Regions from separate parts of the Enterococcus sp. AMC2644 genome, predicted to be linked through region 2. Evidence: predicted binding sites of a transcription regulator. Region 2 holds the regulator's gene; the other holds the start of a gene.
The links. Region 2 encodes NrdR, which represses ribonucleotide reductase genes. Its sites were predicted from a motif close to ACACNATATATNGTGT; they were not measured.
Positions count from the first base shown of each region.

Region 1: a site for NrdR is predicted at 3,710-3,725, ahead of AC4BC5_RS08355 (deoxynucleoside kinase). Genes of this name have one in related genera too.

Region 1 covers NZ_CM177095.1:1,716,685-1,724,662, forward strand. The annotation lists gene fni (type 2 isopentenyl-diphosphate Delta-isomerase) at 1-544, opposite strand, end outside; gene AC4BC5_RS08340 (phosphomevalonate kinase) at 541-1,632, opposite strand; gene mvaD (diphosphomevalonate decarboxylase) at 1,629-2,621, opposite strand; gene mvk (mevalonate kinase) at 2,614-3,549, opposite strand; gene AC4BC5_RS08355 (deoxynucleoside kinase) at 3,785-4,435, shown strand; gene AC4BC5_RS08360 (heavy metal translocating P-type ATPase) at 4,463-6,520, opposite strand; gene AC4BC5_RS08365 (helix-turn-helix domain-containing protein) at 6,679-7,044, opposite strand; gene AC4BC5_RS08370 (XRE family transcriptional regulator) at 7,194-7,451, shown strand; gene AC4BC5_RS08375 (methyl-accepting chemotaxis protein) at 7,669-7,978, shown strand, end outside.
Region 2 covers NZ_CM177095.1:180,364-188,341, reverse strand. The annotation lists gene polA (DNA polymerase I) at 1-2,585, shown strand, start outside; gene mutM (DNA-formamidopyrimidine glycosylase) at 2,600-3,433, shown strand; gene coaE (dephospho-CoA kinase) at 3,439-4,032, shown strand; gene nrdR (transcriptional regulator NrdR) at 4,176-4,646, shown strand; gene AC4BC5_RS00950 (replication initiation and membrane attachment family protein) at 4,665-6,047, shown strand; gene dnaI (primosomal protein DnaI) at 6,047-6,973, shown strand; gene AC4BC5_RS00940 (LptM family lipoprotein) at 6,986-7,405, shown strand; gene AC4BC5_RS00935 (tRNA (adenine(22)-N(1))-methyltransferase) at 7,479-7,978, shown strand, end outside.

The DNA of each region.
Region 1 (7,978 bases), 1.5 Mb from region 2:
CTTCTTTAACAATGACAGGAACTTCTAGATGAGTGGTTATTTCTTCAATTGTCTGCAACCAATTAGTGAAATCACGATCACCTTCAGGCATTACCAGCTCTTGAGGCGCATTTAAATGAATCTGTAGCGCGTTGGCTTCGAATAAGTCTACGGCGCGTTTCGCGTTCTCTAATGACGTTCCAGCACCTACATTTGCTAATAAACAACCATTTGGATGTTCTTTGCGCACAATTTGATAGGAATCAGCGACAGATGGATCTTTTAAGGCAGCTGAAACCGAACCAGTAGCCATCATCAAATCGGTTTCGCGAGCTAGGATAGCTAATTGTTGGTTGTATTGTTTTGTTTTTTCGCTGCCACCAGTCATCGCATTAATAAAAAATGGCGAACTTAAAGGTTGGTCAAAAAGTTCTGTAGCAATCGACACATCTGCTAAACGAACACCCGGAAATGAGCGATGAAGCAAGGCTACATCATCAAAGTCATTTCGTTTCGTTTTATGAAAAGCTTTGGCTAAAGAGACGTGTTCATCTTTGCGGTTCATTTAATTCCTCCTCGGTAATGATAGACGTGTAGGGGGAGGGGAGTGATTTCTGCTTTCTCCCATCTGCTCATTAAAGGCAAAATGCCTGTTTTTTGATCAGCAATGACAATGCCACAATCACCACCACCAGCTCCGGATGACTTAGCAGCGCCACCACATGCTTCGGCTAGGTCACAAAGTTGTTTTAAAGCAGGGGTTTCAATCCGTACCCCAGTGATACAAGACAAGTTTGCCAATAATTGACGGTTTTTACTAATCATTTGTTTGATTTTAGTTACGTTGTTATCTAGAAAACCATCAATTAAGTCTTCGACACATTCCTTACTATTGTCTAAGAATTCTTGATAAGCTTTTTGTTTTTCTGCTTGGCTTTGTGTCGATTGATTGACTTGATCGACTAAGTCAGAAGTTGAAGCAGGACTCCCTGTCCAACCAATTAATAAACGTAAAGTTTTGGGAACAGCAAGGGGCTTAATTGATAGTTGTGGCCAGTCGCTAGCTAGTAATTGTGACATTGACCATTTTTTTTGTTTTTCTTTCACCCAGTCATGATCAAAAGTTGAAAAAGCAATCCAACCACCATAACAACTTGCGGCGATGTCTCCACAAGAACCATTGCCTTGTACAGCTAAGTGAGCCAAGGCAGCAATTTTAAACTGCGTCAGTTGATCCATTTTTAAATCATAGAAAAGATTTAACGCTTTAACTGTTGCGACTGTTACGGCACCGCTAGAACCCAAGCCATATTTTCGACCACTTGAATTATCTAATTCACTTGTTACTTTTAAATCGTAAAAAGTGAGCAGTGTGCCTTTTTCCAATGCATATTTTTCAGTTAGACGAATTGCTGCCAAAATGTAATGAAATGGATTTTCACGATGATCTAAAACTAATTCACCATTACGGCGTGTCCAACGAATAGGCAGTTCGCTGTATTGTTGTGATTGAATGCTTCCGTTTTTAATCGCACTATCAATCGTTACAGTAATAAATTGGTCAACGGCAACGATAACTGCTGGATGTCCTGGTTCAACTACGGCATATTCGCCCGCAATATATAATTTTCCTGGAGTAGATACTTCGATCATTTCGACACTTCCATTTCTAAAGATACTAAACCTTTGCCCGCATAGGCACAGGTTAATTGTTCAGCTGTAAAGTCTTCTTGTAAGGCGGTTAAAATTGCTGTGACATCTTTTTTCTGACACAATACTTTGACGTTGGGGCCCGCATCCATTGTAAAGTAGCAAGCAATTCCGTTTTGTCGGATATGTCGAACTTTATTCATGGCTTTTAAGCTATCGGGTGACCAATAAGTAAATGGGGGAGTTGCCGCTAAAGTCGTCGCGTGCATTTTTAAACCGTTTGCTTCGGTTACTTCACCTAGGGCTTGAAAGTCCTTGTCAGCAATCGCTTGTTTAGCAGTTTGAATGTCTTTTGCTACTGCTTCTAACCAGCCATCATAGAAGTCAGAAGTCTCAACGGTTCGCTCCATGCCATCCCGACTAGATACGTCTTTTTTTTGGTCGTTAATCAAAATAAAAATCATCGCTAATTCATCTTCCCAATGATTAGATGGAACAACTTGCGCATAGGAGGTTTCATCTGAATCTCCTTTTTCCCATTCGACAAAACCACCAAAAATACTCCGACAAGCAGAACCAGAACCACGACGTGCCAATTGAGAGAGCTCTTTATCAGAAAGACCTAATTGTAAAGCGTCGTTACAAGCACCCGCTAAAGCCGCTAGGCCACTTGCAGAAGAAGCTAATCCAGCAGCAGTAGGTACAAAATTTTGACTTTCTACATGGGCAAAATAAGTAACCCCCGCTTTTTTGCGAGCAAGGTCTAAGAAACGGCTGACTTTAGTTGTCGCTTTCTTATCTTGTATGACACCATCTAAGCTAAATGTATCTTCAGTGTATGTGTCTGAGAAAGAGACCCCAGTTTCTGTGTAAAAGGCATCTAATGTCAATGATAAACTGTTATTCATCGGTAAAATCAGTTCTTTGTCTTTTTTACCCCAGTATTTAATTAAGGCAATATTGGTATATGCGCGTGCTTTTCCATTATACATGTTGGTAAACTCCTAATCCTTGAAGCCAAATATCTTTTGCTCCATGTCCTTTTAATTTCTTAGCGATTGCTTCGGCTTTTGTTTTTGTGTCACAAAGGACCAGAAAACAACCCCCTCGACCGCCTCCAGTTAATTTTGCCCCGAGTGCCCCGTGTGTTAAAGCAAGTTCGATGCATGAATCTAACGTATCATTACTGACGGTTAATTGTTGTAAATAGTGCTGTGCTTGTGTCATTGCCATGCCGAGCTGTCTAGGCTGATTGTGAATGATGGCTTCTTTAGCTGTTTTAGCTAATAGTCCTAGTTGATGAATATCTAAGCTTGTTTGATCAGGTTCTTTTTCAAATAGTTCAGCAACAGAACGAACAGCTGCTCGTGTTTGTCCTTTGATCCCCGTATCTGCAACGAGGAGATACGCATCGATGTTTAAAGGAAAAGGTAAAAAATCTTTTCCACGTTCAAAATAAATGGGATTGCCGCCACTGGTTGCTGCGGCATCAATGCCACTAGGATTTCCATGAGCAATACCTTCTGAAAAATTAACATAGTCCAGTAAGGTTGCTTGGGATAATTTTTTTTCTTGCCAGTCAAAAAAAGCACGTGTCACAGCTACTGCAACAGCAGCGCTTGAGCCCATTCCACGTTCAGAAGGAATGGTGCTTTGAATTGTTAAATGGAAACTTGGTGTATGTAAATTTTGTTGTAATTTGGCTGTTAATTGTTGAATATTAGCTAATCCTTGTGGTGCGTCAGCTAAAGCACCTTCATGATAGGTGGAGCATAACGATGGCCTACTACTTTCCTGAACAGTAGTAATAACTTGTGTACCGCTAAAAGGAAAAGCAATTGCTGGTTCGCCATAAACGACAGAATGTTCTCCCATCAAAATAATTTTTCCAGTAGCCTTTCCTATCCCCTGTGCTAACATGACGTACCTCTCTCTTTTTCATAATAGAATCCCTTAGCTATTTTACTAGATTAATGCCGTCTCGTTAAGCCCCCAACGTTGATTCTAATAAAAAATCCTAAATCTTAAGACTTTTTTTGAGAATTTTCTTACGTAATCCTAAGCTAACTTTTGCTTGACCATACTATATGTAGTGGTGTAAAGTGATTAAGTTGAGTTGATGATACAATATTTAGTGATAAGTGAGTTGGAGGAAATGAGTGTGATTGTATTAGCAGGAACGATTGGTGCTGGGAAATCAAGTTTAACAGCTTTATTAGCAAATCGTTTAGGTAGTGAAGCCTTTTATGAGTCAGTTGAGGATAACGAAGTTTTACCGCTTTTTTATGAAGATCCCAATAAATATGCGTTTTTATTACAGATTTATTTTCTGAATAAACGTTTCGATAGTATTAAGCAAGCACTGAAAAATGAGAATAATGTTTTAGATCGTTCTATTTATGAAGATTCATTATTGTTTCATTTAAATGCTGATCTTGGACGAGCAACAGCAACAGAAGTCCGTGTTTATGATGAATTATTAGCTAATATGCTAGAAGAATTACCCTATGCAGCACAAAAAAAACACCCTGATTTGTTGGTTCATATTCGCGTGTCATTTCCAACGATGTTAGAGCGTATCCAAAAACGTGGTAGAGAGTTTGAACAAATTGAACACGATCCAAGTTTGTATGCTTATTATGAGGAATTGAATGCGCGTTACGATCAATGGTTTGAGGAGTATGATGCCAGTCCTAAAATACAAATTGATGGTGACGAAATGAATTTTGTAGAAGATACACAAGCAGCAGAAGAAGTGCTGAATTTAATTGAGGAAAAATTACAAGAAGTGCGCCAAGAAGCATAGAATAAAAAGCCTAGGAAATTTATTTTCCTAGGCTTTTTTTAGTTTTAAGGTCATGGCATTTAAGGCGACAACAACAGTACTAATTGACATTAAAATCGCTCCGAGAGCTGGACTTAATAAAATACCGATAGGGGCTAAAACTCCGGCAGCTAAGGGAATCGCAAGGATGTTGTAACCTGCACCCCACCAAAGATTTTGAATCATTTTTTTTCGGGTTTCTTTGGCTAAATCTAAGAAATGTAAAATATCTTCAGGATTACTATTGGTCAACACCACATCAGCAGAGTCAATGGCGACATCAGTTCCTGCACCAATCGCTACGCCGATGGTGGCACGTGCAAGACTCGGTGCGTCATTAATTCCATCACCCACCATCATTACACGCTTGCTCTTGTTGACCCATTCTGATACAATTCGCTCTTTGTCATCTGGCAGCAAACCTGCGTAATAATTTTTTATTCCTAAATAATTCGTCACATTTTTGGCAGCTTCTTCATTATCACCCGTCAGCATGACTGGTTCGATGCCACGGCTTTGTAGACGTGCGATAAATTGTTTTGCCTCAGGTTTGATTTGATCGCCTAATGCAATAAAGGCAATCAATTCATTGTCTATAACAAGGAAGCTTAAAGTATTTCCTTGTTCTTGATAAGGTCGAATCAGGGAGGCAGTCACTGTTTTATCCATTCGTTGCAACTCTTTTTGATTAATAATTTTGACTACTTTGTCTTCGACAGTGCCTGATAATCCTACACCGGAAATATTTTGTTCACCTTGTGCAGTGTAAGCTTGGATTTCTTTTGTTTTTAAATAGTTCATAATTCCCGTTGCGATGGGGTGATTGGCAGAAGCTTCTAGGGCGCCAATATATTTCAGAGTTTCTTCTTTAGAATAATTGCCATCAATCACTTCAATGCCAGTGACGGAAAATGTTCCTTGGGTTAACGTCCCTGTTTTGTCCAAGAAAATCGTATCAATATCGTGCGCATTTTCAAGTGCATTCCGATTTTTTAACAATAAGCCATTTTTCGCAGCAATCGAAGTAGAGCGGGCGACTACCAGAGGAATAGCTAGACCTAACGCATGCGGACAAGCAATAATCAAGACTGTCACCATGCGTTCTAACGCCATAGGTAAATCTGTAAGAATCAACCAAATCACAAAGGCAAGCACGCCAACTGTCACAGCAATATAAAATAACCACTTGGCAACTTTATCGGATAGCGCTTCTAGCTGTGATTTTTCAGATTGGGCTTTTCTAACCATTTCCATGACTTGGGCTAAATAGCCATTCTCACCGGTTCCTGTTACTTGAATATGGATGGTTCCATCACCATTTACAGAACCACCAATCACCCGATCACCGATGGTTTTTTTAACGCCTTTTGATTCACCCGTTACTGCAGATTCATCGACGATAGTTTGCCCTTTTAAGATACGTCCATCGGTAGGCATCTTATCTCCAGCACGAACAACTAAGGTATCACCTTCATGAATAGCTTGTAACGAAAGACGTTCTTCTTGCCCATTTGTATGCAGCTTGGTCACTTCATCTGGTAAAAGTTCGGCTAATTTTTGTAAGGCATTACTAGCATTGGAAACAGCACTCATTTCAATCCAATGACCTAATAGCATAATGACAATCAAACTCGCTAGTTCCCAGAAGAAATCCATTACATGTTGATGGAAAAAATTCGTAGCAATAAACGAATAGAGACTATAGACATAAGAAACTGTAATCCCTAAGGAAATCAATGTCATCATGGCAGGATTTTTTTGTTTGATTTCCATTTTAGCGCCACTTAAAAATGGCTGTCCACCATAGAAAAATAAAATTGTGGCTAAAACTAAGACGACCCATTCTGAACCAGGAAAGCTAAATTGAAACGGCAATTCCATACCCATCATTGGCGATAAAACAATAATCGGAATAGCTAAGACGAAAGAGAGCCAAAATTTTTGTTTAAAATTGCCCATATGCATAGAATGATCCATCTCATGAATATGTTGATGATTCATGTTTTCCATATGACTTTGTTCGTCATGTGAATGAGCCATGTGTTGGTGGTGCTTTTCATCGTGCATTAGAAACACTCCTTTATATTGTTTACTTTTGTAATCATCTATAACTTCATTGTAGACTTGTCATTTTTTTGTGTCAAATAAAAGCCACCTAGATTTTTTCATACAAATAACAGCTGGAAACGAATTATTGGTGATTCGTTTCCAGCTGTTGTTTATAGTTATTTATCGTCTTCTTTATGGGAAAAATAGACTGCGAGTAAATCATTAATATAAGATCTATCCGTTTTAGAAAGAAAACCTTGATCGTTATAGAGAATCTGTAAGTTCGAGTCTAACAAGTCGCGAATATCAAATGGAGCTGATTGTGAAGCGGTTGAAGGTGGTGTAATACCTAGTAAATAGTCTGTTGAGACACCAAAAATCTCAGCTAATAATTTTAACTCATCGGTAGTTATTTTGCGATGACCAGATTCAATTTTACTCATCGTTGACTTACTTAACGCCATCTTTTCAGCGAGGTGTGTTTGTGTCCAATTTTTACTTTCTCTCAGATCAATAATCCGTTTTGAAAGATTATTTGTCATGGCAAACATGCACTCCTTTCCCTACTTAATTATGGCTTCATTTTAGCACCGTTGCGAAAAAAGCAACGAAATATTTATAAAAAAGAAATTAACTCTATTGACGTTTCTAAATACGAAATATATAGTGAGAAAAAAAGAGGTGTTAAAAAATGGAAGATGAGAAGGTTTATGTTGTTAATCTAGAGTTAATTAGAAAAGTCCGGATTGAAAAAGGTTACTCATTGCAGAAAATGGTTAATTTAATCGAAACATTAGATAAAACAAAATACTACCGACGTGAAAAAGGGTTGGTTGGCTTTAAGCCGGAAGAAATTCCATTGATTGCATGTGTTTTAGAAATACCTTTAGAAAAGATGTTTATCAAAGTTTCTAAACAAAAAGAATACTTGTTTAAAATAAGAAATTAAGTAATAGGATAGGAGAAAGAAATAAAAAATGTATAGAGGTAGTATGCGAAACGAAAGATACAAACTTTTCCATACTATCTTTCGTTTATGAAGAGCAAGTATTGAATATTTATAGAGCCTTTATTAGAAAAAATATTTTTAAATGTATAAACGGTTGAAAAATGCAAGGCTGTTACCGATAGAAAAAGAGATATTTATAAAGAGAGGCGTGATTTTGATGGATTTTAATTTAGATTCCAAACAAAAAGAGTTGTTTTTTAATGCAATGTTTAAAGAATTGGCAGTAATCATTTTCAATATAGATAAAGAAGTTGTTTTTTCAAATGAAAAAATGGCAGGGGCTTTAGGCTATACACCAAGTGAATTGTTACATGTACATCATAAAAATTTTTGTTTTGATGATTATGTGAACAGTATGGCGTATCAAAACTTTTGGGATTCATTGTTGATATCTAAAAAGGGGTTTCAAGATAAAATTTTTCGAAAAAAGAAAAATGGTGAGTTGATTATTTTAGAAAGTGTTTATT
Region 2 (7,978 bases):
TTGCGTTACATAATTCGCTAGAACGCTTTAAAAATAACAATGGATTACACACCAATGCGATTTATGCATTCAACAATATGTTTGAAAACGTAATGACTAAAGAACAGCCAACACATGTATTGGTAGCATTTGATGCAGGAAAAACTACTTTTCGTAATGCGATGTATGAAGAATATAAAGGTGGACGTGCCAAAACACCAGGTGAATTTAAAGAACAGATGCCCTATATCCGTGAATTGATTACGGGACTAGGCGTAAAACATTATGAATTAGATAATTATGAGGCAGACGATATTATCGGTACTTTAGCTAATCAAGTAGATAAAGAGCAATTCGATGTCGTGATTTTAACTGGTGATCGAGATTTAACCCAATTAGCAACCGAACATGTAAAAGTTGATATTACAGTAAAAGGTGTAAGTGATATTGAATCTTATACACCAGAGCATATTGCCGAAAAATATGATGGTTTGAAGCCGTTACAAATCATTGATATGAAAGGGTTAGCTGGTGATGCATCTGATAATATTCCAGGAGTTACAAAAATTGGTGAAAAAACGGCGATTAAGTTGTTAAAACAATATGAGTCAGTAGAAGGAATTTATGAGCATGTTGATGAAATGAAAAAAAGTAAAATGAAGGAAAATTTAATTAATGACCGAGAGTTAGCTTTTCTTTCAAAGCAATTGGCGACAATCAATACTGAAGCTCCAGTTGAGATTACTATTGATTCATTAAAATATGAAGGCAAAGATTTAGATAAATTAGTTCCATTTTATAAAGAAATGAATTTTAAGACTTTCTTAGAACGTTTAAATATCGTGGATGATCAAGAGATGGCTGATATTTTGTTTGAAGTAGTTGAAGAAGCGACTCCAGACATGTTTACTGAAGAATCATCTTTATATGTTGAAATGTTGGGTGATAATTATCATATTGAAGATATTGTCGGCATTGCTTGGGGAACAAAGAAAAAAATCTATGTTGCTAATAGTGAAGCTGTGCTTGAAGAACCAGCATTTCAAGAATGGTTATTTGATGAAACGAAAAAGAAAAAAGTTTATGATGCAAAACGTACTCAAGTTTCTTTAAATCGTTATATTGGTCGTCCTAAAGGCTTATCCTATGATGTTTTATTGGCGGCATATTTATTGGACACAAATGATAGTAGCAATGATATTGCTGCAGTTGCCGCTCATTATGGATATACAGAAATTCAGTCAGATGACGTTATTTACGGTAGAGGAGCTAAAAAAGGCCTACCTGAAGATGAAGAAGTCTTTTTTGCACATCTAGCTCGTAAAGTTGTTGCGATTGAATGGTTAAGTGAAAAACTAATGGAAGAATTAGAAGAAAAAGGTCAAACACAGCTTTTCCATGAAATGGAATTTCCTTTGTCAAATATTTTAGCAGAGATGGAAATGACGGGGATTAAGGTTGATGCGCAGCGTTTAAATCAAATGAAAGGTGAATTTGCCGGACGGTTACAAGAAATCGAACAAAAAATTTATACGCAAGCAGGCGAAGAGTTTAATCTTAATTCACCAAAACAATTAGGGGTTATTTTATTTGAAAAGATGGGGCTGCCTGTGATTAAGAAAACCAAAACAGGTTATTCTACGGCAGTGGATGTTTTAGAACAGTTAAAGGAACAAGCACCAATTGTTGAAGACATTTTAGTCTATCGTCAAATTTCTAAGATTCAGTCAACCTATGTTGAGGGATTGTTGAAAATGATTCAAAGTGATGGGAAAATCCACACTCGTTATGTACAAACGTTGACACAGACTGGACGTCTAAGCTCGGTAGATCCAAATTTACAAAACATTCCCATTCGCTTAGAAGAAGGACGCAAAATACGTGAAGCATTTGTACCAAGAAAAGAGGATTGGGTCATTTATTCTTCCGACTATTCTCAAATTGAACTACGTGTGCTTGCTCATATTTCAAATGATGAACATTTGAAAACAGCCTTTTTAGAAGGTCAAGACATTCATTCAAGTACAGCGATGCGAGTTTTTGGCATTGAAAAAGCTGAAGATGTTACACCTAATATGCGACGCCAAGCGAAAGCTGTCAATTTTGGAATTGTTTATGGGATTTCTGATTATGGATTATCACAGAATTTAGGAATTACTAGAAAAGCAGCACAACAATACATTGATACGTATTTCGAGCGCTATCCAGGTGTTAAAGAATATATGGAATCGGTCGTTCGTGAAGCTAAAGATAAAGGCTATGTAGAGACGTTATATCATCGTCGTCGCTATTTACCAGACATTAATTCACGTAACTTTAACTTACGCTCATTTGCAGAAAGAACAGCTATTAATTCACCGATTCAAGGAAGTGCTGCAGATATTCTGAAAATTGCAATGATTGATTTAGCTCGTCGAATGAAAGAAGAGAAATTAGAAGCAGCTATGCTTTTACAAGTACATGATGAACTGGTTTTTGAAGTTCCTGAATATGAATTAGAGAAATTAAACCAACTTGTCAAAGAAGTGATGGAGACAGCAGTTTCCTTACACGTACCATTAGTTACTGACAGTAGTTGGGGAAAAACATGGTATGAAGCCAAATAAAGAGGTGAAATGATTTGCCAGAATTGCCAGAAGTAGAAACAGTTCGTAAAGGACTTGTACATTTAATTAAAGGAAAAACGATTGCATCCGTCGACGTTCGCTGGCCAAGAATCATTGAGTCGCCAGAAGTAGAAATTTTCCAAGAAAGTTTGATTAATCAAACGATTGAAGATATTCATCGCCGAGGGAAGTTTTTGATTTTCAAATTAACAAACTATGATATGATTTCACACTTACGTATGGAAGGCAAATATGAATTTGATCCTGAAATGCAAGATACGATTGACAAACATACGCATGTTATTTTTAATTTTACTGACCATTCTCGTCTTTTCTATAACGATGTACGTAAATTTGGCAGAATGGTCTTGGTTCCTAAGGATGCGAGCAGTTTGTACAAAGGTATTAAACAATTAGGTCCAGAGCCCAGGCCAGACGTCTTTTATTTGGAAACATTTCAAGAAAAACTAAAACGATCAACTAAAGCAATTAAACCGCTATTACTGGATCAAAAATTAGTAACGGGTTTAGGAAATATTTATGTAGATGAAGCGTTATGGGAAGCTCAAATACACCCTGAAACGTCTGCAAATAGGTTGAATGAAGGTGAAACCATTCGTTTACATCAAGCGATTATCGATGTTTTGGCTAGAGCTGTAGAAGCAGGAGGGACAACCATTCGTTCTTATACCAATGCTTTAGGTGAAGCAGGAACATTTCAAGTAGCTCTCAATGCTTATGGTCAAACGGATTTACCTTGTTTACGTTGCCAAACACCGATTGTTAAAATAAAAGTTGCGCAACGTGGTACACATTACTGTCCAACTTGTCAAAAACGGAAAGGATGAGGTTGATGTCGATGGTTTTAGGTCTCACGGGTGGTATCGCCACAGGAAAAAGTACGGTTGTTCGCATTTTTCGTGAGTATGGATTTCCAATTGTTGACGGCGATGTCATTGCTCGAGAAATTGTTGAACCACAACAAGCAGGCTTACAAGCAATTGTTTCTGTTTTCGGGAAGGGTGTTTTGTTGGAAAATGGGCAGTTAAATCGTAAAAAGCTTGGTGATATTGTTTTTGCTGATGAACAAAAACGTAAACAATTAGATGCAGTATTAGATCCTATTTTAAGAGAAACCATTAGTCAACGAATAGCTGATAATCAAGATGCAGCTTTAGTAATTGCTGATATTCCGTTACTGTTTGAAGCTCACTATGAAGATGAGATGGATCAGATTGCTGTTGTTTATGTTCCAGAAACAGTTCAATTGGAACGTTTAATGAAGCGAGATGATTTAACAAAAGACCAAGCGCTGCAACGGATTGCTAGTCAATTATCGATTGAAGAAAAAAGAGAACGGGCGGATATTGTATTTGATAACCAAAATTCACTTGAAGAAACAAAAAAGAATGTTAAAAGTTGGTTAAAAGTACAAAATTTTATTTAAAAAGATTAAAAACTCTAGAGTTTTCTAGAGTTTTTTCTCGTCTATTCTGTCAGAAGAACTGGTAAACGTGTTATAATATAGAAAGAAATTTAATTTATTCATTAAGTAAATTTAAAATAAATAGAGATAAATGAGGTGGAAAAATGCACTGTCCAAAATGTCATCATAATAATTCTCGTGTTATTGATAGCCGTCAAGCCGATGACGGTCGTGCGATTCGCCGTAGACGAGAATGTGAGAACTGCGGCTTTCGTTTTACAACGTTTGAGCGATTAGAAGAAACACCTCTGTTAGTCATTAAAAAAAATGGCGCACGCGAAGAGTTTAATCGTGAAAAAGTATTACGTGGTTTAATTCGTTCAGCTGAGAAACGTCCAGTAGCGATGGAACAAATGGAACAAATTGTCGATCATGTGGAAGCACGTATCCGTGAACGAGGCGAAAATGAAATACCATCAACCTTAATTGGTGAGTATGTGATGGAAGAATTAGTTGATTTAGACGAGATTGCTTACATCCGTTTTGCAAGTGTTTATCGTCAATTCAAAGACATGTCAGTATTTTTAAAGGAATTACAAGACATTGTTGACAAAGCTAAAGAAGCAAATGAGTAATTTAAAGGAGGGGCTTTTGTGAAGACCGCTTGGGATGAAGTCCAACCAAATCATATTTATCAAGTGTTCAAGAGCCTGCCTTTAACTAAAGAAGGCAACGACGGGTTATTGTACCTCTACCAACCAATTATTGGTGCGCAAGCTTTAGCGCTGTATTATGCGTTATTAGGTGACGCAGAAGATTCATTTGAAAATGATTTTGCGCATATTGATATGTTAAATGCGTTGAATATTGGACTACCGGATTTTTTTAATGCGCGCAAACAATTAGAAGGTATGGGGTTACTTTCTGTTTTTATGAAAGAAGATTTAGAATTTGGACGGATATTTTTATATTGTTTGGAAGAACCGTTACATCCACAAGTCTTTTTTAAAGATGAGACATACAGTTTCTTACTATGGAGCGCAATTGGAGAACGAAAATTTAATCAAATGGTTGAACGGTTTAAACCTAAAAAGCTCGATGTTTCTGCTTATCAAGAAATTACGAGTCACTTTAAAGAAGTATATGGTTCGATTAATGAAGAATCGTTTATGCGAAAATCATCAAAACTAGAGCAAATAGCGCAAGTATATGATGTGAATAAAAGCAGTGGAATTCAATTAGATGCTTCTCAAATTGATTGGAACTTTTTAATGAATCTAGCTGAGAAAAAATATATTTCGCGTACAAATTTTACAACCTCTTTTAATCATCAATTGTTGCTCTATCAAAATCTATATGGATTCGATGAGATGGAATTAGTTGATTTGATGACTGAAGCTGTGTCTTTTATTGATGGTAAGGTAGATGAAAAAGAGCTTGCTAAAGTTGTCACACGTCATACGAAACAAATACCACAAAAAAAGACCAGTATTTATGTTTCGGAAGATACTGAGACCAGACGCTTCAATACGTTGCGACAATCAGGATTTTCTGAACAAGATATTGGCTTAATTCAGATGAGTGAAGCAACAGCTCCAGCTGATTTTTTACAAGCGATTAAACAAGAAAAGCATAGTTTTGTAGCTGATTCCGAAAGTTGGTTATTGAAATCTTTGGTTGAAAAAAGCCCATTAGCTAACAGCGTCATTAATGTTTTAATGCACTATGTTCTAGTGGTTCAAAAAAATAGTTCATTACAAGCTAACTTTGTTAATAGTATTGCAACGAATTGGTCTGAGATAGGGATTAAAAGTCCTGAAGAGGCAATTAAACATGTCCGTAAGCTGGTGAAAGATTCAAAAGAAGCTAAAGAAAAACGCGACACCCAACGAACCAATTATCGCAAACCAATTAGAAAAGAAACCTTACCTGATTGGGTGGATAATCCAGTAGAGGAAGTAGAAGATTCTAAAAAACAAGCAGTGATTAATCAACGATTACAAGAATATTTACAACGCAAAGAAGGTGAAAAATGATGGAAGATGTAGGTAAAAATTTAAATCGTATCTTAGATCAAAAAAATTATCGGACACGTTTTGAAGAGATGATGCAAGAGGTTTTAGCGGATGTTGATGTGCGAAACTTTTTAGATTTGCATAAAAATCGTTTGACCCAACAAGATATTGAGCGTAGCTATGCGAAGCTCTATGAATTTGTGCAAGAAAAACGTAAATTTGAGTTAAACGATCCAGCTCAAATTGCACCTGGCTATGAACCACAATTAATGCTAAATTTTCATTCAGTTGATGTGACCTATATTCCAACTGAAGAACTATTAGCCAAAAAACACCAAGAAGAGATTCGTAATCGTGTTCAAGCCTTGAATATGCCAAAAGATATCCAAGAAGCTCGGATTGCTACGTATGAAGGAACTGCAGGACGCGGCGAGGCATTACTGGCGGCGATTGATTTTATCGAAGCCTACAAAGAAGCGCCAAAAAACTTTCATAAAGGATTGTATTTATCGGGAAGCTTTGGCATTGGTAAAACCTATCTTCTGGGGGCGATTGCTCGTGATTTAGCCGAAGCTGGTTTTTCATCGACCTTGTTACATTTTCCTTCTTTTGCGGTTGAAATGAAACAAGCAATTGGGAAAGACCAAGTAGCGGAAAAGATGGAAGCAATCAAAAAGGCGCCAATTTTGATGTTAGATGATATTGGTGCAGATGCGATGAGTAGTTGGATTCGAGACGAAGTATTTGGCGTTATTTTGCAATATCGAATGCAAGAACAACTTCCAACATTTTTTACCTCTAATTTTACAATGCTCGAATTAGAAAAACACTTGTCTGTTACGCAACGTGGCGAAGAGGAGCCGTTAAAAGCTAAACGCATCATGGAGCGTATCCGTTATTTGACCAAAGAAATTGGGATGAACGGACGTAATCGACGAAATCAATAGAGGTGAAACAAAATGAAAAAATGGCTACTCGGTAGTCTGCTAGTCTTAAGCATAGTTTTTGTATCAGGCTGTGGCATAAAAAATGACACACCTAAATTACAAGAAAGTACACAGAGTGATGAAGTGATGGAATCAAAAACGATTTTTATCGGAACATTAACGGAAAATTTAGAAGAATCAGCATTAGATGATAAAAATGTCTTATTATTTTTAGAAAATGTCGAAGCAGTTGAGGATCCAGAAAAGATTGTTCCGACATTTACAGAAATGGGTGTAGGGATAAATATAGATACTGACGATATTTCTTATTGGCGTGCCTGGCGTAAAGGAAGTAAAGTGAAAGTAACATTAAACGGACTTCCAGCAACTACAGCATCGATTCCGCCACAAGTTGTTGGAAATTCGATTGAAAATATTACCTTATTACCCTAAAGATTGAATATTCTCTTGAACGTGGTAAGTCACCACTTTTAAGAGAATTTTTCTTGAGAAAAGAGGAAAATAAATGAATGAACAAGAATTATCACAACGTTTAGCACGTGTTGGTTCGTATGTGCCCCAAGATGCTCGTTTAGCAGATATTGGTTCAGATCATGCGTATTTACCAGTTGCCTTAATGTTAAAAAATAAAATCACGTTTGCCGTTGCAGGGGAAGTCGTAAAAGGTCCTTTTCAATCTGCAGAAAAACAAGTTCGTAAAAGTGGATTAACAGAACGTATCGTTGTCCGTTTAGCTGATGGCTTAGACGCAATTAAAGCTGATGATAAAATTAGTGCGATTACCATTGCAGGGATGGGCGGCACGTTAATCCGTTCTATTTTAGAAGCAGGGCAACAGCATGGTCGTATTAATGGTAGTGAACGACTAATTTTACAACCAAACGTTGGTGAAAAAACGTTGCGTGAATGGCTAGTTGAGAATGGGTATACGATTATTGAAGAAGAAATTTTAGAAGAAAATAAAAAAACTTATGAAATTATTGTTGCTGAAAAACAGAAAGCTAT